DNA from 4 places in the Halomonas sp. PAMB 3264 genome. Region 4 is predicted to be linked to each of the others. Evidence: predicted binding sites of a transcription regulator. Region 4 holds the regulator's gene; each other region holds the start of a gene.
What was found. Region 4 encodes sigma-54, which starts transcription at its own class of promoters, with help from an activator protein. Its sites were predicted from a motif close to TGGCACNNNNNTTGCTNT; they were not measured.

Region 1 (5,163 bases), 250 kb from region 4:
GAGGGTTGCACCATGGAAACTCCCGTAAAGTAGCCGCACCGTCGTGCGATGTTGCGCGCAGGGTACCGTGGCTGGCCCCGCCGCGCCAGATTTAGCGCGCGCAAGGCCTGGCCTGCGCGTGTCACGATCATCGAAAACGTTCTTTCAAGGCGCCACCGCGCGGGGCGTGGCGATAATGCGCCAATCATTGCCGACGGCACGAATATCCTGAATATCGAGGCGCTTTTGGTCCGCCATTTCGCTCAACCCCTGGAGGGCGAAAAGCGGTCGCGCCTCGCCCCCGAGGAGCGTCGGCGCGACAAATAGCTGCAGCTCGTCGATGAGCCCTGCATCGAGCAGGGAGCCTGCCAGGGTCGCGCCGGTTTCGACCAGCACTTCGTTGACATCATACTCGCTCGATAAAAAGCCGAGCATATCAGAAAGCGACACCCGCCCCGCCTTCACGGCGGGCATGACGTGAATGCGCGCCCCCGCCGCTTCGAGTTTTTGGCGCTTCTCTTCACTATGCGCGTCGGTCGTGATCACCAGCGTCTGGCCCGGCTCCTGCAGGCAGGCCGCGGCCAGCGGCAGGCGAAGCGTGGAGTCCATGATCACGCGAAGCGGCTGGCGGGCCACGACCGTCTCGGCGTTCTCCAGGCCCAGCTGCTCGGCGCGAACCGTCAGGCGAGCGTCGTCCAGAATGATCGACTCGACGCCGCTCAAAATGGCGCTCGAACGCGCGCGCAGTCGCTGTACCTGGCGCCGGGCCTCGGGCCCGGTGATCCACTGCGACTCGCCGGAGCCCATGGCGGTGCGCCCATCCAGGCTCATCGCCATTTTCAGGCGCACGAAGGGCACACCGCGCTGCATGCGTGAGACGAACCCCGGGTTGAGCGCGCGGGCGTCCGCCTCCAAAAGCCCCACATCGACCCGAATACCCGCGGCTTTCAAGCGCTCGATACCGCGCCCGGCCACTTTCGGGTTGGGGTCAACCATGGCCACGACCACGCGCGCCACGCCGGCCTCGACCAGCGCCTCGGCGCAAGGCCCGGTGCGCCCGGTATGCGAACAGGGCTCGAGCGATACGAACGCTGTCGCGCCGCGCGCGTTGTCGCCGGCGGCGTTAAGCGCGTGCACCTCGGCGTGGGGTTCGCCGGCGCGCTCGTGAAAGCCCTCGCCGACGACGAGGCCGTGCCCGCCCCCTTCATCGTTTTGAACGATCACGCAGCCGACCCGCGGGTTGGGGTCGGTGGTGTAAAGCCCCTTTTTGGCCAGCGTAATGGCGCGGGCCATTTGCACGTGGTCGGCGTTGGAAAACGGCGCGTCCATCAGCTCTCCTCGCGGGGCTTGCCGGCGTCGCTCTTGGGCCCCTGAGGCGCCAGGCGGTCGATCTCGGCGCGAAACTCGTCGAGATCCTGAAATTTTCGATAGACCGAGGCGAAGCGGATATAGGCCACCTGATCGAGCCCGCTGAGCGCGTTCATGACCGCCTCACCGATATCGCGGGCGTTGACTTCACGATCACCCCGGGCGCGCAGCTGCTGGCGAATGCGCTCGACCGCCGCCTCGATCGCCTCGGCGCTGACCGGGCGCTTCTCGAGCGCACGCAGCATGCCGGCGCGCAGCTTGACCTCGTCGAAGCTCTCCCGCGAGCCGTCGGACTTCACCACCCGCGGCATGATCAGCTCGGCGGTTTCGTAGGTCGTGAAGCGCTCCTGGCAGTTGGCACACTGGCGGCGCCGGCGCACCTGGTCGCCGTCGGCCACCAGGCGCGAATCGGACACCCGCGTATCATGAGCACCACAAAAAGGGCAATGCATGGCCGTTCACCTATGGTTGAAGCAGCGGTTGAAGCAGCAGCTATGGTTAAAACAGTAATGGTTAAAGCAGTAAAAGACGCACCTATTAAGGTCAACGCGCACCGGAGCCTGCGCGTCGGTACCGATGCATGATTAAAAAAGCGCGCTGCCTGACGCGCTTTTTTAATCACGGGCGCTATAAAGCCGCGCTGACAGGCGCGGGCATAACCTAGCATTGTAACGATTTGGCACACAAGCTGCAGCGTTTGTGACAGTTTACCCGGAGGAGGCGCCATGACGCTTTTCGAACAGACACTTCACCGCTACCTGACCCACCTGTACGGCCACCGCGCCAGCGAAGTCACGCGGCGCATCAAGCAGCACCTGGAATACTATCGAAACGCACGTGAGCGCGGCGAAAGCCAGGACGGCACGCCGGTTGCCCGCGTGACCAGCACGCCCGCCGACGCACCACTTTGGAGCGAAAAGGATCAGTGGGTGATCAGCTACGGCGACTCGATCGTTCAAGGTGATACGGCGCCGCTGACCGTGCTGAGCGATTTTCTGCGCGCACGGTTAGGCGACTGCATCAGCGGCGTTCACGTGCTGCCATTTTTTCCCTGGAGTAGCGACGACGGCTTTTCGGTCATCCATTATCGTGAGGTCAACCCGGCGCTCGGCGACTGGTCGCACATTCGCGAGCTTGCCAGCCACTTCGACCTGATGGGGGACCTGGTGCTCAACCACGTTTCCCGCGAGTCGCTCTGGTTCGTCGACTACCTGACCGGCAGCCTCCCCGGGCGCGACTTTTTCATCGAGGTCGACCCGGAAACCGATGTCTCCCAGGTGACCCGCCCGCGTAGCAGTCCGCTGTTGGTGCCCGTGGCCACCCGCCGGGGTACGCGCCATCTATGGGCCACGTTTTCCGATGACCAGATCGACCTTAATTTTGAGAACCCGGACGTGCTGCTCGAATTCGTCGGTATTCTGCTTTTTTACCTGCTGCAGGGCATCCGCATCATTCGCCTCGACGCGGTGGCCTTTCTGTGGAAACGTCTGGGCACGAACTGCATTCATCTTCCTGAAACCCATACGGTCGTGCGGCTATTGCGTGCGATCGTCGATGAAATTGCGCCGGGAACGCTACTCATCACCGAAACCAACGTACCTCACGCAGAGAACATCAGTTACTTCGGCCTCGACCGGTTGGCGCCCCACGCTCCGGAGCGCGCAAGCGCCGCAGACGAAGCGCACATGGTCTACCAGTTCGCCCTGCCGCCGCTTCTACTTCACACCCTGACCCGCGGCGAAACCGCGACCATGCAGGCCTGGCTTGCGAGTCTGCCGCCGCTGCCCGATAACTGCACCTACCTGAACTTCACCGCCAGCCACGACGGCATCGGCGTGCGACCGCTGGAAGGTTTGCTGCCGGATCACGAGCGCGACGCGCTGTTGGAGCTGATGCACCGCTTTGGCGGCTTCGTCAGTATGCGCAGCAACCCGGACGGCACCGACACCGCCTACGAAATCAACATCACCTGGTTCGAGGCGATGCGCGGCACCCGGCGCGGACCAGACCCCTGGCAGATCGCTCGCTTTCTTTGCAGCCAGGCGATCATGCTCACGCTCCAGGGCATTCCCGCGCTTTACATTCACACGCTGACCGGCTCGCTCAACGATCATGAGGGCGTCGAGCGAAGCGGGCGGCTGCGCTCGATCAACCGCCACCGCTGGTCGCTCGATGAGCTCGACCTGCTGCTCGAAAGCCCGACCACGCCGACCCATGATATATTCTTCGCGCTGCAAGAATTTCTGCGCCAGCGCCGCATTGAGCCCTGTTTTCACCCGGCGGCGGCCCAGCAGGTGCTGGCCACTAGCGACAACCTGCTGGCGATCAAACGCGGCCCGCTCGAGGATGGCCGCACGCTGCTGGCGCTGTTCAACGTGACCGACCAGCCCGCCCCGCTGAGTGACGGCGGTGCAGAGCTCGCGCAAGCGCTCGACGCGCACCAATGGCGCTTATTGGCCGATGCCACGCCCTGGACGCCGGAAAACGCCCTGCCGCCCTACGCCGTTCGCTGGCTGGTGAGCGACGGCGGTTGAGGTGATATGGATCGAGACGATGAACCCGCCCGCTTTTCCACTCACACAAGAGACTCACCATGGCGACTTTTAGCAAGACCGCCTCAATCGCCGCGCTAACGCTTGCCGTTCTCGCCACCCCCGTCGGCGCCGCGCCGCTGCCCGCCCCGATCGAGGCGCTCAAGGCGCAAGGCATCGCCATTCACGAGCGCATCGACGCGCCCGGCGGGCTGACGGGCTTTGGCGCGAGCCGCCAGGGCCAGGAGATGATCGTCTACCTGACGCCGGATGGCGAGCACGCCGTGGTCGGCACGCTTTTCGACTCAAGCGGCGAGAACCTGACCGAGGCGCAGCTCGAGGCCGCGGTTCGGGTGCCGCTGGAGGCGCAGACCTGGCAGCGCCTGGCGCAGAGCCACTGGATTCAGGACGGCGATGTCGACGCCCCGCGCACGCTCTACATGTTCACCGATGCCAACTGCACCTACTGCAAGCGGCTGTGGCGCCAAACGCGCCCCTGGGTCGAGGCCGGTCAGGTGCAGATTCGTCATATCATGGTCGGCATTCTGGCACCCACGAGCCCGGCGCTTGCGGCCACGATACTGGCCGCCGAGGATCCCACCGCCGCACTGACGGCCCACAGCGAAGGCGAGCCGCTCGAACCCGGCGCCCAGGCCATCGAGATCGAGGAGCAGGTCTACGCCAACAACCAGCTCTTCGAAGGGCTGGGCCTGGTCGCCACGCCCACGACCGCCTTTCAGCGCCAAACCGAAGAGGGGCATACACGCCTGGATCGTATCGAGGGCTTGCCGAGCGAAGAGCGTCTGATCGAGATGATGGGTGGTGAGGCGCCCTAAGCCGCCCGATACACTTTCAGGCGCACCGAAGCCGATTCCACTACGACTAAAGAGTACCCACTCACTTCTAATGCGCCCCTCAAGGAGGCCGATAAAAGACATATCAATAATAAAAGGATCTTCCATGAAGCGTTTAACAACGACACAAAAGCTTTGGGGCACACTGGCGGTGATTTGGGTATCGATGCTGCTTCTCGTGGGGTGGCTGGCCTGGGATAACCGCCAAACGCTCACCGACGAACGACAGGCCAGCATCCGCTATATCGTGACCGGCGTCCAAAGCCAGGTAGAAGCGCTGCAGGCGAGGGCAAGCCAGGGCGAGTTCGATCAGCAGGAGGCGCAGCGACGCGCCGTCGAACTCATCTCGAATCTCCGTTACAACGACGGCGAATACCTGTTCGCCTTCGACGATCAGCTTCGCGTCATTTCACACCCGACGCGGGACACCG
Region 2 (5,163 bases), 1.4 Mb from region 4:
GGTGACGCTGTCACGGCGCTGCACGAGTCCGCCCGTGGCGTCGCTGGCGGCGCGATCAAAGCGCATTTGCGAGGCATCGAACGACTCCCGGTCGATATCCGCGCCGTAGCTCAGGTTGAAGCTGTCGGTCAGATCTGCCGAGAATAGCCCCTTCAATCCGCTTAGCGTGGTGTTCTGCTGGGAAGCGGCAAAGTAGTAGCCGCCGCCCTGGGCGCGATAGGGGAAGGGATGAAAGCTCGACTCTTCCTCCCGGTGAAACGCCTGCAGGTAGAAATCCTGGTTCAGCAGATCGGCGTGGTGGTAGCTGGCGCTGATCATCTTGCGGTCGGTGCGCGGCTCGCGATCGGCGGTAAAGCCATCGCGGATGTCGGCGTCGTTCAGGTTCGGCGCGGGCGCGGCCAGGTTGGGGTAGAAAACACCGCGCTCGTTTGCCTTGCCGGAGTCATACAGCTGCCCGGTCAGTTGAAGCGTCTGATTCGCGTCGAGCTCGACGCTCAGGTTGCCCAGCACGTCCAGGCTACGGTTGCCCTGTAAGTCGCTCTGGGCGATATCGGGAAAGATCTCATCACCGCCGGCATCATACTGGCGGCCATTCTCATTGAGCGACACACCGATGCGCCCGTATACGGTATCGCTGCCGCCGCTGGCGGACTGGGAAAGCCGCCGGTCCAGATCATGGTCGGTGTTGAAGCCGGTGGTAAGGCTCGCCTGAGTCTCGAAGTGTGGACGCCCGGATTCGCCCTGCCTGGTGATGATATTGATCAAGCCCCCCGTGGCGCCGCCGCCGTAAAGGCTGGTGGTGCCCGACAGCACTTCGACGCGCTCGATGTTGAACGGGTCGATGGCGTCGAACTGGCGCGACAGGCCGCGGGAATTGTTCAGTGAAACGCCGTCGATGAGCACCTGAACGCTACGCCCGCGCATGTTTTGCCCCGCATTGGTGCGCCCCTGGGGGCCAAAATCGAGCCCAGGCACTAGCCGGCCCAACGCCGTTTTCAAATCGCCGCCGGCGTTGATCTGTTGGGTAAGCTCGGCGCCTTCGACCACGTGCACCGCGCCGGGAATCTGGCTGATCTGGGTGGGGGTACGCGACCCCACGACGACCATGGTGTCCTGGGCGGCAGCTTCGTCCCCGGTGGTCGGTTGGGCCTGGGCAAACGTCATCAAGGGAAAAGCGCCGCTCAAGAAGGCGACGCTTAGGGGAGCAAGGCGAGTCATGAGCTATCCGAAAAGCAGATTGTTATTGAGAGAACGCCAATCAGGGGCGCTGTAAAGCGCAATGATAGGTGTTCTCATTTTTTATATCAATCTGCTGAGCCCGCGGTTTTTTTGGGTGGGAACGCTAAAGGCCTATTCGCCCAGGTCGTCGACTGCGCCGGTAGCGCCTTTCGAGTCTTTGGCCGGCTTGGCGGTCGAGGCGCGCGGTTTGGCGGCTTTTTGGGCCGGCTCGTTTGGCGCCGGAGTGGTCTGGGCCTCGGCTTCCATGGGAGTTGCCTTATCGGCCTGGCTTGCGTCGATCGAGGCTTCCAGGTTCGCCACCTGGCGCTCCAGCGCTTCTACCCGCGAGCGGGTGCGCTGCAGCACGTCCATCAGAATGTCGAAATCCTCGCGGGAGACCAGCTCCATACGATCAAACGCACCGCGCATGACCTGTTGCACGCCTTTTTGAATGTCTTCCGGCGCATGGGAAGCGTTTTGTAAACGATCGCCGATTTGCTGGGCGAGGCGGCTAATACGGTCTTGGGTCGCCATGACTCTCTCCTGATGAGGAACGCATGAAGGTAAACGACGTGTCGCTGTACGTCTTTGCAGTAAGGATACGCAACCGTAGCGAAATACGCATGTTTCGCAGACGAGAAAGCAGTGACTTTTTCAATGCATCAAAAGAAGGCAAGGCGCTTTTCTATTCGCACTTATATGGTGCGGTGAATTATCTCTGCACCGCCTTGGCGCGCTGGGCAACGGCCTCGTTACGTTAAGGCGTCGCTTAAAGTTATGATTTTTTAGTTAATTTTAGTGAATGGCACGGTATGAGCATTAACGAGGCATCGCATTAATGTCGGCGGCAGTGCCGCTACTTATTCCAGCGCCGCTCATTTTAGCGCTACTTACCCAGCAGGGAGATCCGGGATGAAACTCATCACCGCTATCATCAAGCCGTTCAAGCTCGACGACGTTCGTGAAGCACTGGCCGACAACGGCGTGCAGGGGATCACGGTGACCGAGGTCAAGGGCTTCGGGCGTCAGAAGGGCCATACCGAACTCTACCGGGGCGCCGAGTACGTCGTCGATTTTCTGCCCAAGGTGAAGGTGGAAGTCGCGGTCGACGACTCGCGCTTGGACGGTGTGCTCGATGCCATCTGCAGCGCGGCGAACAGCGGCAAGATCGGCGACGGTAAGGTCTTCGTCACGCCGCTCGAGGACGTCATCCGTATTCGTACCGGCGAGCGCGGCGCCGACGCGGTATAGCCTGCAGGATTTGGATACGTCTTGATCGAATCACTATAACGCCAGGAACACGGGGAACGATTCATGAACGAAGTCACCGATCTGAGCTACGCGCTCGATACCTTTTACTTTTTGATCTGCGGCGTGCTGGTCATGTGGATGGCCGCCGGCTTCTCGATGCTCGAGGCCGGCATGGTACGTGCCAAGAACACTGCAGAAATCCTGACCAAGAACATTGCGCTGTTCGCCATCGCTTGCACCATGTATCTACTGGTGGGCTACTACATCATGTACTCCAGTGGTGAAGGCGGCTTCTTGCCAAGCCTTGGCATGCTGCTGGGCGCTGAAAATAGCGTGGACGCGGTGCTTGGCGGCGGTGAAGACGCGCCTTACTACTCCATGCGCTCCGACTTCTTCTTCCAGGTGGTCTTTGTGGCAACGGCCATGTCGATCGTCTCCGGTGCGGTGGCCGAGCGCATGAAGCTCTGGGCGTTTCTGGCCTTCGCCGTGGTGATGACAGGCTTCATCTATCCGGTGTCCGGCTACTGGACCTGGGGCGGCGGTTGGCTCGCCGAGGTGGGCTACTCCGACTACGCCGGTTCCGGCATCGTGCACATGGCGGGTGCGGCGGCGGCGCTTGCAGGCGTGCTGATTCTTGGTCCGCGTAAGGGCAAGTACGGTAAGGACGGTGCCATTCACGCCATTCCCGGCGCCAACATGCCGCTGGCCACCCTGGGTACCTTCATCCTGTGGATGGGCTGGTTCGGTTTCAACGGCGGCTCGGAGCTCAAGATGTCCGACGTGGCCTCGGCCAATAACGTCGCTCAGGTATTCGTCAACACCAATGCTGCTGCCGCCGGTGGCGTGATCGCCGCGCTGATCCTGGCCAAGCTGTGGTTTCGTAAGGCGGATCTCACCATGGCGCTCAACGGGGCGCTTGCCGGGCTCGTCGCCATCACCGCCGATCCGCTGTCGCCCACGGCGCTGGGTGCGGCCATCATCGGCGCGGTGGGTGGTTTGATCGTCGTCGCCGCCATCGTTACGCTGGATAAAGTGAAGCTGGACGACCCGGTCGGTGCGATCTCGGTACACGGCGCCGTTGGGGTCTGGGGCGTACTGGCGGTGCCCTTCACCAACGCGGAGGCCTCCTTCGGCGCGCAGCTGATCGGTATCGTGGGCATCTTCGGTTGGGTGTTCGTGGCAAGCCTGGTCGTGTGGCTGGTGCTGAAAGCCATCATGGGGATTCGCGTCAGCGAAGAGGAAGAGTACGAAGGCGTGGATATCGCCGAGTGCGGCCTCGAAGCTTATCCGGAGTTCAGCGTCAAGAAGTAAGCACGCTTGACCCGGATCAGCGACCCAAGCCTCCCCTTCGTGGGAGGCTTTTTTATTCTCTGGCAAGAGCGGTGTATGCTTAAGGGGAGCGGGCGCGTGGGGCCCATGATGACCTTCGCTTACCCGGATAATAACGGGCCACCCAGTTAAAGGATGTCGCAATGAAACTTATCTCAGCCATTATCAAGCCGTTCAAGCTTGATGACGTACGCGAATCCCTCTCGGACATCGGCGTGCAGGGGATTACCGTGACGGAAGTGAAGGGCTTTGGCCGCCAGAAGGGGCACACCGAGCTGTATCGCGGCGCCGAGTATGTGGTGGACTTTCTGCCCAAGGTGAAGCTCGAAGTGGCCGTGGACGACGAGCTGGTCGAGCAGGTGATCGAGGCGATCACCCAGGTGGCGAACACCGGCAAGATCGGTGACGGCAAAATCTTCGTTATGCCGCTCGAGCAGGTGATTCGTATCCGTACCGGCGAAACCGGTAAAGACGCAGTTTAAGCTCGCCAGGCGCTTGCAAAAAGCCCCGCCAACCGGAAGGTTGGCGGGGCTTTTTAGTGGCCTTATCGGGGTATTACTTCTCGACGAAGGCGCGCTCGATCACGTAGTCGCCGGGCTCGCCCATGCGCGGTGAGATGTTCATGCCGAGCTCGTCGAGCAGGGCGCTGGTATCGTCGAGCATGGCCGGGCTTCCGCAGATCATCGCGCGGTCCTGGCGCGGGTCGATCGGCGCAAGTCCCGTATCCTCGAAAATCTTGCCGCTGCGAATATGATCGGTCAGGCGGCCCATGGTGTGAAACTCTTCGCGCGTCACCGTCGGGTAGTAGACGAGCTTTTCGGCAACTTCCTCGCCCAGGTATTCGTGGGCGGGAAGCTCTTTGGTGATGAAGTCGGCGTAGGCCAATTCGGAGACTTCGCGCACGCCGTGTACCAACACAATTTTCTCATAGCGCTCGTACACTTCCGGGTCCTGAATCAGGCTCATGAAGGGCGCAAGGCCGGTGCCGGTAGAGAGCATATAGAGGTTGCGCCCGGGCAGCAGGTCGTCGCACACGAGTGTCCCGGTCGGCTTACGGCTGACCATGATCTGATCGCCCACCTTGAGGTGCTGCAGGCGCGAGGTGAGCGGGCCATCCGGCACCTTGATGCTGAAAAACTCGAGGTGATCCTCGTAGTTGGGGCTGGCGATGGAGTAGGCGCGCATCAAGGGCTTGCCGTTGACCTCCAAGCCAATCATCACGAACTGGCCGGTTTTGAAGCGCAGGCTGCGCTCGCGCGTGGTGCGAAAGCTAAAAAGCGTATCGTTCCAGTGATGAACGCTCAGCACGTCTTCCAGGGCAAACTTGCTCATGATGACTCCTTGGACGCAAATGCCGGGCAATGG
Region 3 (5,163 bases), 1.3 Mb from region 4:
ACCGCGCGGCGCTATCTGGAGTATCTGGTGTCGGTGCACGTGGTCGAGGCGGAATTGGGCTATGGTGATGTAGGCAGGCCCGAACGCCGCTACCGCTTACAGCGCACCAGCACCGAGTATCTCGAAACGCTGTAATGGTTGCCGCCGTTCCCGCCTTCAACGCCTGGGCCGGCGCTCGTGAACACAATGAACAAAATGCCCACAATGCTCTTTTTGTGCATTATGTTCAGAAGCTTGTTGCCAGGTCCTATCCTCTTCTAACGTCTCGCCGTTACGCGTTGCATGATCAGCGCGGTGCATCATCACAATAAGTGCTGCGCACGACTTAATAAGCACCACAACAATAGATCACCTTCAGGAGAGCGCCATGACCCTCACGTCCTCATTCAAGTACGTCACGCTGCTGGCTCTGCCGCTGGCCGCCGCTTCCGTCGCCACCACCGCCGTCGCCTTCGATCCCACGGGTAAGGTCGAGTGCATCGCGCCGTCCGACCCGGGCGGCGGCTGGGACTTCACCTGCCGAAGCGTCGGTAACGTGATGCAGGAGCTCGACCTGGTGCCGGCCAACGTGCAGACCATCAACATGGCTGGCGCCGGCGGCGGCGTGGCGTTTGCCCACGTCGTGAGCAAGCGCGCTGGCGATGACCAGCTGCTGGTCGCCGCCTCTACCGCGACCACCACGCGCCTGGCCCAGGGGCAGTTTCCGGGGCTTTCCGCGGACATGGTCAACTGGGTCGGCGCGTTGGGCGCCGATTACGGCATCATTGCGGTATCGGCAGACTCTGAATACCAAAATCTCAACGACCTGATGGACGCGCTGAAAGAGGACCCGCGCAGCGTTAAATTCGCCGGCGGTAGCGCCCGGGGCGGCTGGGATCATCTCAAGGTGCTGATCGCCGCTCAGGCCGCCGAGGTCGAGAATCTACCGCGCGTCGCTTATTTGTCCTACAACAACGGCGGCGAAGCGCTGACCCAGGTGATCGGTGGCCACGTGGATGCCTTCACCGGCGACATCACCGAAGCCCAGGGCTTCATGGAGTCCGGCGATCTGCGCGTGCTGGCGGTGCTTTCCGAAGAGCGCCTGCCCGGCGAGTTCGCCGACATCCCCACCGCGCGTGAGCAGGGCATCGATGCGCTCGGCCCCAACTGGCGCGGCTTCTACATGCCTGCCGATATCTCCGACGACGCCCTGGCCTACTGGACCGACGCCATGGATACGATCTACGAGAGCGAAGAGTGGCAAAGCGTCATGTCGCAAAACGGCCTGATGCCGTTTCACATGACCGCCGGCGAGTTCGAGGAGTTCGTGCTCAATCAGATCGATGAAATCGAACAAATTTCCCAGGACATCGGGCTGATTCAGTAATGACCTTCAACGACCGCATCTTCGGGGTCCTGCTTATCGTCCTGGCCGTCGCGTACGGCTGGGCCGCCTCGCAGTTTCCCGTACCGTTTGGTGGCGGCGAGGCGGTGGGGCCGGACACGTTCCCCAAGCTTTTGGCCGTGGTATTGGCGATCTCCAGTCTCTACCTGATCGTGCGCCCCGACCCGGATAACGCCTGGCCCTGGAGTCGCACCGGCGTCGAGCTGATCGTCGCCGTGGTGGTGCTGATTCTCTACGCGATGCTCTTGCAGCCGCTGGGCTTCATCATCAGCACGACGCTTGCCGTGGGCACGCTTTGCTGGCGCATGGGCGCACCGTCCGTGAAAGCTTACGTGACCGGGGCTGTGGCCGGGGTGATCGTCTACTTCCTGTTCAGCTACGGGCTGGATCTCGCCCTGCCGCTGGGGCTGCTCTCCTTTCTGGAGGTGAACTGATGGAAACCCTTGGCTTTTTGATGGACGGGTTCGGGGTGGCGCTACAGCCCCACAACCTGATGTTCGCCCTGTTGGGCGCTTTTCTGGGCACCCTGATCGGCGCGCTTCCGGGGCTGGGCCCGGCCAACGGCGTCGCCATTCTGATTCCGCTGGCCTTCAGTCTTGGGTTGGCGCCGGAAACCGCGCTGATCATGCTGACCTCGGTTTACGCCGGGGCGATGTACGGCGGGCGTATCTCGTCGATCCTGCTCAACATTCCCGGCGACGAGCCGGCCATGATGACCTGCCTGGACGGCTATCCCATGGCCCAGAAGGGCAAGGCCGCCGAGGCGCTGGCGATCTCTGCCATCGCTTCCTTCATCGGCAGCCTGGTGGCGACCGTGGGCTTGATTCTGCTGGCGCCGCTTTTGGCCAACTTCGCGCTGACCTTCGGGCCGGCGGAGTACTTTGCGCTGTTCATGCTGGCGTTCGCAACGCTGGGCGGCATCACCGGCAAGAACCCGATCAAGACGGTGGTGGCGGCGTGCCTGGGGCTGATGATCGCGACTGTCGGGATCGATAACACCGGGGTGCAGCGCTATACCTTCGGTGTGCTCGAGCTGTTCGAGGGCGTCGACTTCATCATCGCCATCGTCGGCCTGTTCGCCATTTCCGAGCTTTTGTTCTTCATCGAGGAGCGCGCCGGCGGTGGCAAGGAGAACATGAAGGTCAACAAGCTCGCGCTAAGCTGGCGGGAGATCCGCGAGATTCTGCCCTCGAGCTTTCGCGGCGGGGTGCTGGGCTTCGTCGCCGGCGTGCTGCCGGGTGCCGGGGCGTCGCTTGGAAGTTTCATCAGCTACACGCTGGAAAAGAAAGCGGTTGGCAAGAAAGGCCGCTTCGGCGAAGGCGACCCGCGCGGCGTGGCCGCCCCGGAGGCAGGCAACAACGGCGCCTCGAGCGGCGCACTGGTGCCCATGCTGACCCTCGGTGTGCCCGGTAGCGGCACGACTGCGGTGCTGCTGGCGCTTTTGATTTCGCTGAACATCACCCCCGGCCCGCTGATGTTCACCCAGAACGCCGATATCGTTTGGGGCGTGATCGCGGCGCTGCTGATCGGTAACTTCCTGCTTTTGGTGCTCAACATTCCGCTGGTGGGCATCTTCGTGAAGCTTTTGTCGATTCCGCCGATGTACCTGCTCCCGGTGGTGACGATGGTCGCGTTCGTGGGGATCTACTCGATCAGCAACACGACGTTTGACCTTTACTTCATGGTGGCCTTCGGCGTGGGCGGCTATATCCTGCGCAAGCTGGAAATACCGCTGGTGCCGGTCATTCTGGGACTGCTGCTGGGCCCGGAAATGGAGAAGAATCTGCGCCACGCCATGGAAATTTCCGACGGCGACTGGATGATCCTGTGGGACAGCGGCCTGGCGATCGGTCTGTGGGCCTTCGCCGGGGTGGGGCTGATCCTGCCGTATCTGCTGGGCCCGCTGCTGCGCCGGCGTATGCATAAGCCCATTGAAAAGGGCACGCCGGAGAGCGATTGATCCAGCTGCTCGCAAGGCTCTGAAAGCGGGGCGTCGACACCAGTCGGCGCCCCGCTTTTTTGTGGGGGCCGTGTGTTGAGCGCGAGCGCACGCTAATGGTGCGCGTGATCATAGTGGTGCAGCCTGTTTGCCCGCCGCTGCGAAAACGCCGCGCTCTTTTAGTGCGTAAGGGGTGCGCGCAATTTTAAATCGCGTGTTTAAGTTTATGATTAAAAATGCATAAGTGGTTAATGCTCCGAGGTGGCGCACTCCTTGCAAAGACATTGAGCTAGTGGTCATCGGGCGGCTGCGCTCGATGGGGCTCAATAACAATCCCCGCGCAAGGGGTGCAAGGAGATTCACGTGGTCCATCCAACGCACAATTCGCTCGCCCGCCGTTTCGTCACCTCGCTTCTCGCCGCCGCCGTCATGGGCGCCGGCGCTCAGGCCGTTGCCCAGGAGAGCGACGACCCGATCAAGGTCGGTATCCTGCACTCGCTCTCCGGCACCATGGCGATCAGCGAGTCGACGCTGAAGGACACCGTCGAAATGCTCATCGAGCAGCAGAACGAGGCGGGAGGGCTGCTGGGCCGTCAGTTGGAAGCCGTGGTGGTCGACCCCGCTTCCAACTGGCCGCTGTTTGCCGAGCGCGCCCGCGAGCTGCTGGCCCAGGAAGAGGTGGATGTCATCTTCGGCAACTGGACCTCGGTTTCCCGTAAAGCCGTGCTGCCGGTGGTCGAGGAGCTCAACGGCCTGCTGTTCTACCCGGTGCAGTACGAGGGTGAAGAGTCGTCCGAGAACGTCTTCTACACCGGGGCCGCGCCCAATCAGCAGGCGATTCCCGCCGTCGACTACCTGATCAACGAAGTCGGCATCGAGCGCTTCGCGTTGGTGGGCACCGACTACGTCTATCCGCGTACCACCAACCGCATCCTCGAGGCCTACCTTCAGGACGAGCACGGCGTGGCGGAAGAAGACATCATGGTCAACTACACGCCCTTCGGCCATTCGGACTGGCAGAACATCGTCTCCGAAATTCGCCGCTTCGGTGAAGAGGGCAAGCCCACCGCGGTCGTCTCCACCATCAACGGCGACGCCAACGTGCCGTTCTACCGCGAGCTCGCCAACCAAGGCATCGACGCTGCCGACATTCCGGTCATCGCCTTCTCGGTGGGCGAGCAGGAGCTTTCCGGTATCGACACCGGTCCGCTGGTCGGCCACCTGGCCGCTTGGAACTACTTCATGAGCGTGGATACCGACGAGAACTACGACTTCATCGACGCCTGGATCGCTCACACCGGCGATGAGATGTCGGTGACCAACGACCCGATGGAAGCGCACTACATTGGCTTTAACATGTGGGCCGAAGCGGTGCGCAAGGCCGGCACCACGGATGTCGACGCGATCAAGGACGCCATCATCGGCGTGAGCGTGCCGAATCTCTCCGGCGGCTATGCGGCGATGATGCCCAACCACCACATCACCAAGCCGGTGCTGATCGGTGAAATTCAGGACAACGGCCAGTTCGACATCGTCTGGCAAACACCTTCTACCGTGGCCGGCGACGCCTGGTCCGACTATCTGCCGGGATCGCGCGATCTGATCGCTGACTGGCGCAAGCCACTGGCGTGCGGCAACTTCAACGTCGTCAACGGCACCTGTGGTGGCAGCACCGCAGCGGAAGAAGCCGAAGCGGCGCTGGCCGAGTAACGCTCCCTTCACCCGGGCCGCCGTCGCGGCCCGGGGCACGCCACCTCCCACTGACACTCAAAGGAACAACCCATGAGGCGCTTCCTTTTCTGGGCGTTCGTGTGCCTGCTGGCCGGTTTTCTGCCAAGTG
Region 4 (5,163 bases):
GGGAAACGCTGGATATCTGCGACATTGCCTATATCGTCGGCGACGGCCATATCATCGCAAGTGGCGACGCCGACGCCATCCTTGGCGATCAAAAGGTGCGCGAGGTCTATCTGGGCGCAGATTTTCGTCTCTAACCCGGTGACAACCATAAATTTCCGGGTAGTGGCATATTTATTGCACTTGCGTCGAACCCCGTCTCGCTCTAGTGTGGAGCTTTACGAGTAACGAGTGGTTCTTCGATGGTCATGAAAGCTTCTCTACAGCTGCGCGTCGGTACGCAGCTGACCATGACACCGCAGCTGCAGCAGGCGATCGCCCTGCTGCAGCTCTCGACGTTGGACCTGCGCCAGGAGATCCAGCAGGCGCTCGACGCCAACCCGCTTTTAGAGCAGGAAGACGAATTCGGCGAAGAGAAAACCCAGGAGACGCCAGAAACCGAGTGGGAAGAGAGCATCCCCCAGGAGCTTGCCACCGACAGCGAATGGTCCGACACCTACCAGGACATGGCCGCCGGTGGCAGCGGCGAAGGCCCGGATTTCGAGCGCCAGGCCGCTGGCCAAAGCCTTCAGGGGCATCTGTTGTGGCAGTTGGCGATGACGGATACCAGCCCACGAGACCATGCCATTGCCGAAAGCCTGATCGACGCGCTGGATGCCAACGGCTACCTGACCCAGCCGCTTAACGACATTCGCGAAGGCCTCAAGGCCCAGGGCCTGGACGGCCTGAGCCAGCGGGAGGTGGAAAACGTGCTGCTGCGCGTGCAGCAGTTCGAGCCCACCGGCGTGTTCGCCCGCGATCTGCGCGAGTGTCTGCTGCTACAGCTGGCAGCGCTTGCCGACGATACCCCGCTGCTGATGCAGGCCCGGCGCCTGGTGCGTCAGTTTCTGGAAGCGCTGGGCAAGAACGACCTGCGCCTGTTGAAACGCCGCCTCAGCCTCGATGACGAGCAGCTCGACGACGTCGTCCGGCTGATTCGAAGCCTCGACCCGCGCCCGGGCAGCGCCTTTGGTGCCACCAACCAAAGCTACATCACCCCGGATCTGGTGGTCCGTCACGACCAGGAAGGCTGGCATCTCGAGCTCAATCCGGAGGCGCTGCCCAAGCTTCGCGTTCAGCCGGACTACGCCAGCCTCATCAAACGCGCCGACAAGAGCCAGGACAATCAGTTCTTGAAAGAACACCTGCAGGAGGCGCGCTGGCTGATCAAGAGCCTGTCGAGTCGAAACGACACGCTTTTGCGCGTTGGCCGCGAAATCATCGCTCGCCAGATCGGTTTTCTGGAGCGCGGCGAAGAAGCGATGAAACCGTTGATTCTCGCCGATATCGCCGAAGCGGTGGAGATGCACGAGTCGACGATCTCGCGGGTCACGACGCAAAAATATATTCACACGCCCCGCGGCGTATTCGAGCTCAAGTACTTTTTCTCGAGCCAGGTGAGCGGTCAGGATGGCGGCGACAGCCACTCCAGCACCGCGATCCGCGCCCGGCTCAAAAAACTGATTCAAGACGAAACGCCAGGCAAGCCGCTATCGGACAGCCATTTGGTCACGCTACTCGAGGCCAACGGCATCAACGTGGCCAGGCGCACCGTGGCCAAATACCGCGAAGCGATGGGCATTCCCTCCTCCAGCGAGCGGCGCCGTTTACGTTAAACGGGAAACTTGCCGGCAGGGCTTTGCAATGGCGGAAAAAGGGTTACAATCGAAGGACAGTCCTGGATTAGGAGTACGTCGATGCAAGTGAACATTACCGGTCATCACCTGGAACTGACAGACGCCCTGCGTGACTACGTCAACGAGAAACTCGAGCGTATCGAACGCCACTACGACAACATCACCACCGTGCAGGTGACGCTGTCGATCGAAAAGGAGCGTCAGCAGGCCGCCTGCACGCTGCATGCTTCGGGCGCCGACGTACACGCCGAAGCCGAGGACAATGATATGTATGCCGCCATCGACGCCCTGGCCGACAAGCTCGACCGCCAACTGGTAAAACACAAGGAAAAAGCACAGGCCCGCGCCCAGGGCGCTGGCGTGCGTTAATTCGATGACCCTGGAAACCATACTCCCCCCGGAGCGCGTGCTGTTCGACGTCCCCGGGGGCAGCAAAAAACGGGTGCTGGAGTTCTTCAGCACGTTCATCGCTCAAAACACACCGAGCCTGGATAGTCAGGAAGTTTTCAGCCGGCTGGTCGGTCGTGAGCGCCTTGGCAGTACCGGCATCGGCAATGGGGTCGCGATTCCCCACGCCCGAAGTCCGCACTGCAGCGCGCCGATCGCCGGCTTTCTAAAGCTCGCCGAACCCGTCGACTTCGACGCCATCGATGGCGATCCGGTGGATCTGGTGTTCGTGCTGCTGGTACCGGAAGAGGCGGACGACACGCATCTGGCGCTTTTGGGCCAGGTCGCCACCATTATGAACGACGCCACGACCCGCGCGCAGTTTCGAAAGTGTGAAAGCCAGCGCGAGCTTTTAGAGCTGGTCACCGCCCGCATTCGCGAGCAGGCGCAGGGGTAAGCCCACCACCTTCGCTTTTCCCGGCCCTTCAATCGCAATCGCGCTTACGTACAGGCGTGTGCCGATAAGAGCGCTCACTGACCGAAGAGAGACACGATGCAACTTGTGATCATCAGCGGCCGCTCCGGGTCGGGGAAGTCCATTGCGCTTCAGGCGCTGGAAGATTTGGGCTACTACGCCATCGACAACCTGCCGGCAATGCTTTTGGGCTCGCTGGTCGAAGAGCTTGGCCAGCACGGTGAGCGCACGCACCTGGCGGTGAGCATCGATGCACGCAATCTGCCCACCGCGCTTGAACGCTTCCCTGCGCTGCTCCAGGACATCAAAAACGGCAGCACCCGCGTTCAGGTCATTTATCTGACCACCGACGCGCGCACGCTGCTCGAGCGCTACTCCGCCACTCGTCGGCGCCATCCGCTCACCCGCGACAGCGACATGACGCTGGAAGAGGCGATTTCCCAGGAGGAGCAGACGCTGTTCGGCATTCGCGAGCTGGCGGATCTGATGATCGACACTTCGCGGCTCACGGTGCACGATCTGCGCCGACGCATCACCGACCAGCTGGGGCACCAGCGCCAAAGCCAGCTTACGCTCACGCTCGAGTCCTTCGGCTACAAGCGTGGCGTGCCGCTGGACGCCGATATCGTCTTCGACATTCGCTGCCTGCCCAACCCCTACTGGGACCCGACGCTACGCCCCCACACCGGTCGCGACGACGCGATCGTCGGTTTTCTGGAGAGCTACCCGGTGGTCGGTGATATGCGCCAGGACATTCTCGATTGGCTCGAGAAGTGGCTGCCCGCCTATCAGAATAGCCAGCGTAGCTACATGACCGTCGCGATTGGCTGCACCGGCGGCCAGCACCGCTCGGTCTACATGGTCGACCGGCTGGCGCAGGATCTGCTCGCCTCGCGCGGGGGTGTTCAAGTGCGCCACCGGGAACTGGGCCTTCACTTTAGCCTCGACGCCACGAGCGGCTCAAACGCTGTTGACGACCGATCAACGGCGTAACGCAGAGGCCGGGATCAGCACCACCATAAGCAACGAGCGGAAAACAGGGAAACAGGTGCCAGAAAGACGTTTGACACTGACCAATCAGCGCGGCCTGCACGCTCGCGCCGCCACCAAACTCGTAACCTGCGCGCAGCGTTTCGAGGCAAGCGTGCACGTCTACCGGCAGACCCAGAAAGCCGATGCCGCCAATATCATGTCACTTTTGATGCTGGCCGCACCCTGCGGCACCGAGCTCGTTGTAGAGGCCACGGGCGACGACGCCGAGGCGGCGCTGGACGCCCTACAGGCGCTGTTCGAGGCGCGCTTCGACGAGGACGCCTGATCCCCGTCCAGGGCGCTACGCCTTTTCATCGATCGGTTCTCAGCGGCCGATGCTCATCTATCGGGCCCCATCATGCAGCTCATTCAGACCGGCAAGTACTCCCGGGTCCATTTCGACCCGGCCCGCGATCATTTCATCAAAACCTTTCATCCCAAGGCCTTCGACCGGCTGCGCTATCTAACGCGCATTCGCCCCTACCCTGGGCACAACTTCGCCCTGGTCGCCGCGCGCCTGGAGGCGCTCGGTATCGCCACGCCGCGCATCGTCGAGACTCGCCCTTACCGATTGGTCACCGACAACGTCCACGGTGAGCCGCTCAGGGCCCACATTCTCGACTCCCCAAATCTACAGGAGCAGTATCTGGACGCGCTGGCCGCGTTTGATCACGAGGGCATTCACTGTCGCGGCCTGCACACCGAGAATTTTCTGGTCCATGAGGGCCGCATGGTGGCCATCGACCTCGACGCTTACAAGCTGCCGCGCTGGCGGCGCTACCCACGCCGGGAGTATCTGGACTGCCTGAGTCGCTCGCTCGCCGGGCCCGAGTACTTTTTGTTCGAGCGTCTGCTCGAGCGCCTGAACCTGGACGCCCAGTACCGCCCCAAAAGCTAATTTGAAAAACGCTACCCATAAAAAAACCCGCGACGCAGTTCGAGCCGTCGCGGGCTATCGTACGTGTTGCGCGTTTAGTCGCCGGCGACGGTCATGGCGTCGACCAGCCAGCTTCCCGTGTGGATACTGCCCCGGGTATCGATGTCGTCGCCCAGTGCCTGGAGGCCCTTGAACATCGTCATCAGATTACCCGCGATGGTGAACTCCTCGACCGGATACTGGATCTGGCCGTTCTCGACCCAAAAACCTGCAGCGCCGCGGGAGTAGTCGCCGGTTACGCTGTTCACGCCCTGGCCCATCAGTTCGGTCACCAGCACGCCGCGCCCCATGCGCGCCAGCAGTGACTCCAGGCTTTCCTGCGGCGCTTCGAGGCGGATGTTGCGCGCCCCGCCCGCATTGCCGGTCGTGGTCATGCCAAGGCGCCGGGCGCTGTAGGACGAGAGCATATAGCTTGCGATGCGCCCATCTTCGATAAAGCGGTTGTGGCGCGTCTGCACGCCTTCACCGTCGAAGGGCGAGCTTGCCATGGCGCCGACTTCCAGCGGGCGCTCCTCGAGGTTGAACCACTCGGGAAACAGCGGCTCGCCCAGCTTGTCGCACAAAAAAGAGGCCTCGCGGTAGAGCGCGCCGCCGGCCAGCGCTCCCATGAGATGCCCCACCAGCCCGGATGCCAGAGACGGGTCGAACAGCACCGGGAA

Region 1: a site for sigma-54 is predicted at 2,025-2,042, ahead of RN347_RS06075 (sugar phosphorylase). Genes of this name have one in related genera too.
Region 2: a site for sigma-54 is predicted at 2,022-2,039, ahead of RN347_RS00975 (P-II family nitrogen regulator). Genes of this name have one in related genera too.
Region 3: a site for sigma-54 is predicted at 3,586-3,603, ahead of urtA (urea ABC transporter substrate-binding protein). Genes of this name have one in related genera too.

The regions. Positions count from the first base shown of each region.
Region 1 covers NZ_CP134866.1:1,354,814-1,359,976, reverse strand. Annotated here, with positions in the region: gene ribBA (bifunctional 3,4-dihydroxy-2-butanone-4-phosphate synthase/GTP cyclohydrolase II) at 1-14, opposite strand, end outside; gene ribD (bifunctional diaminohydroxyphosphoribosylaminopyrimidine deaminase/5-amino-6-(5-phosphoribosylamino)uracil reductase RibD) at 145-1,308, opposite strand; gene nrdR (transcriptional regulator NrdR) at 1,308-1,799, opposite strand; gene RN347_RS06080 (hypothetical protein) at 1,773-1,931, shown strand; gene RN347_RS06075 (sugar phosphorylase) at 2,073-3,881, shown strand; gene dsbG (thiol:disulfide interchange protein DsbG) at 3,941-4,714, shown strand; gene RN347_RS06065 (methyl-accepting chemotaxis protein) at 4,839-5,163, shown strand, end outside.
Region 2 covers NZ_CP134866.1:212,414-217,576, forward strand. Annotated here, with positions in the region: gene RN347_RS00960 (TonB-dependent receptor) at 1-1,218, opposite strand, end outside; gene RN347_RS00965 (accessory factor UbiK family protein) at 1,351-1,752, opposite strand; gene RN347_RS00970 (hypothetical protein) at 1,776-1,979, shown strand; gene RN347_RS00975 (P-II family nitrogen regulator) at 2,131-2,469, shown strand; gene RN347_RS00980 (ammonium transporter) at 2,533-3,780, shown strand; gene glnK (P-II family nitrogen regulator) at 3,942-4,280, shown strand; gene RN347_RS00990 (ferredoxin--NADP reductase) at 4,354-5,130, opposite strand.
Region 3 covers NZ_CP134866.1:271,644-276,806, forward strand. Annotated here, with positions in the region: gene RN347_RS01230 (response regulator) at 1-135, shown strand, start outside; gene RN347_RS01235 (tripartite tricarboxylate transporter substrate-binding protein) at 368-1,366, shown strand; gene RN347_RS01240 (tripartite tricarboxylate transporter TctB family protein) at 1,366-1,818, shown strand; gene RN347_RS01245 (tripartite tricarboxylate transporter permease) at 1,818-3,344, shown strand; gene urtA (urea ABC transporter substrate-binding protein) at 3,753-5,033, shown strand; gene urtB (urea ABC transporter permease subunit UrtB) at 5,106-5,163, shown strand, end outside.
Region 4 covers NZ_CP134866.1:1,599,914-1,605,076, reverse strand. Annotated here, with positions in the region: gene lptB (LPS export ABC transporter ATP-binding protein) at 1-134, shown strand, start outside; gene RN347_RS07085 (RNA polymerase factor sigma-54) at 240-1,652, shown strand; gene hpf (ribosome hibernation-promoting factor, HPF/YfiA family) at 1,734-2,042, shown strand; gene RN347_RS07075 (PTS sugar transporter subunit IIA) at 2,047-2,517, shown strand; gene rapZ (RNase adapter RapZ) at 2,614-3,528, shown strand; gene RN347_RS07065 (HPr family phosphocarrier protein) at 3,584-3,853, shown strand; gene RN347_RS07060 (hypothetical protein) at 3,926-4,465, shown strand; gene pmbA (metalloprotease PmbA) at 4,540-5,163, opposite strand, start outside.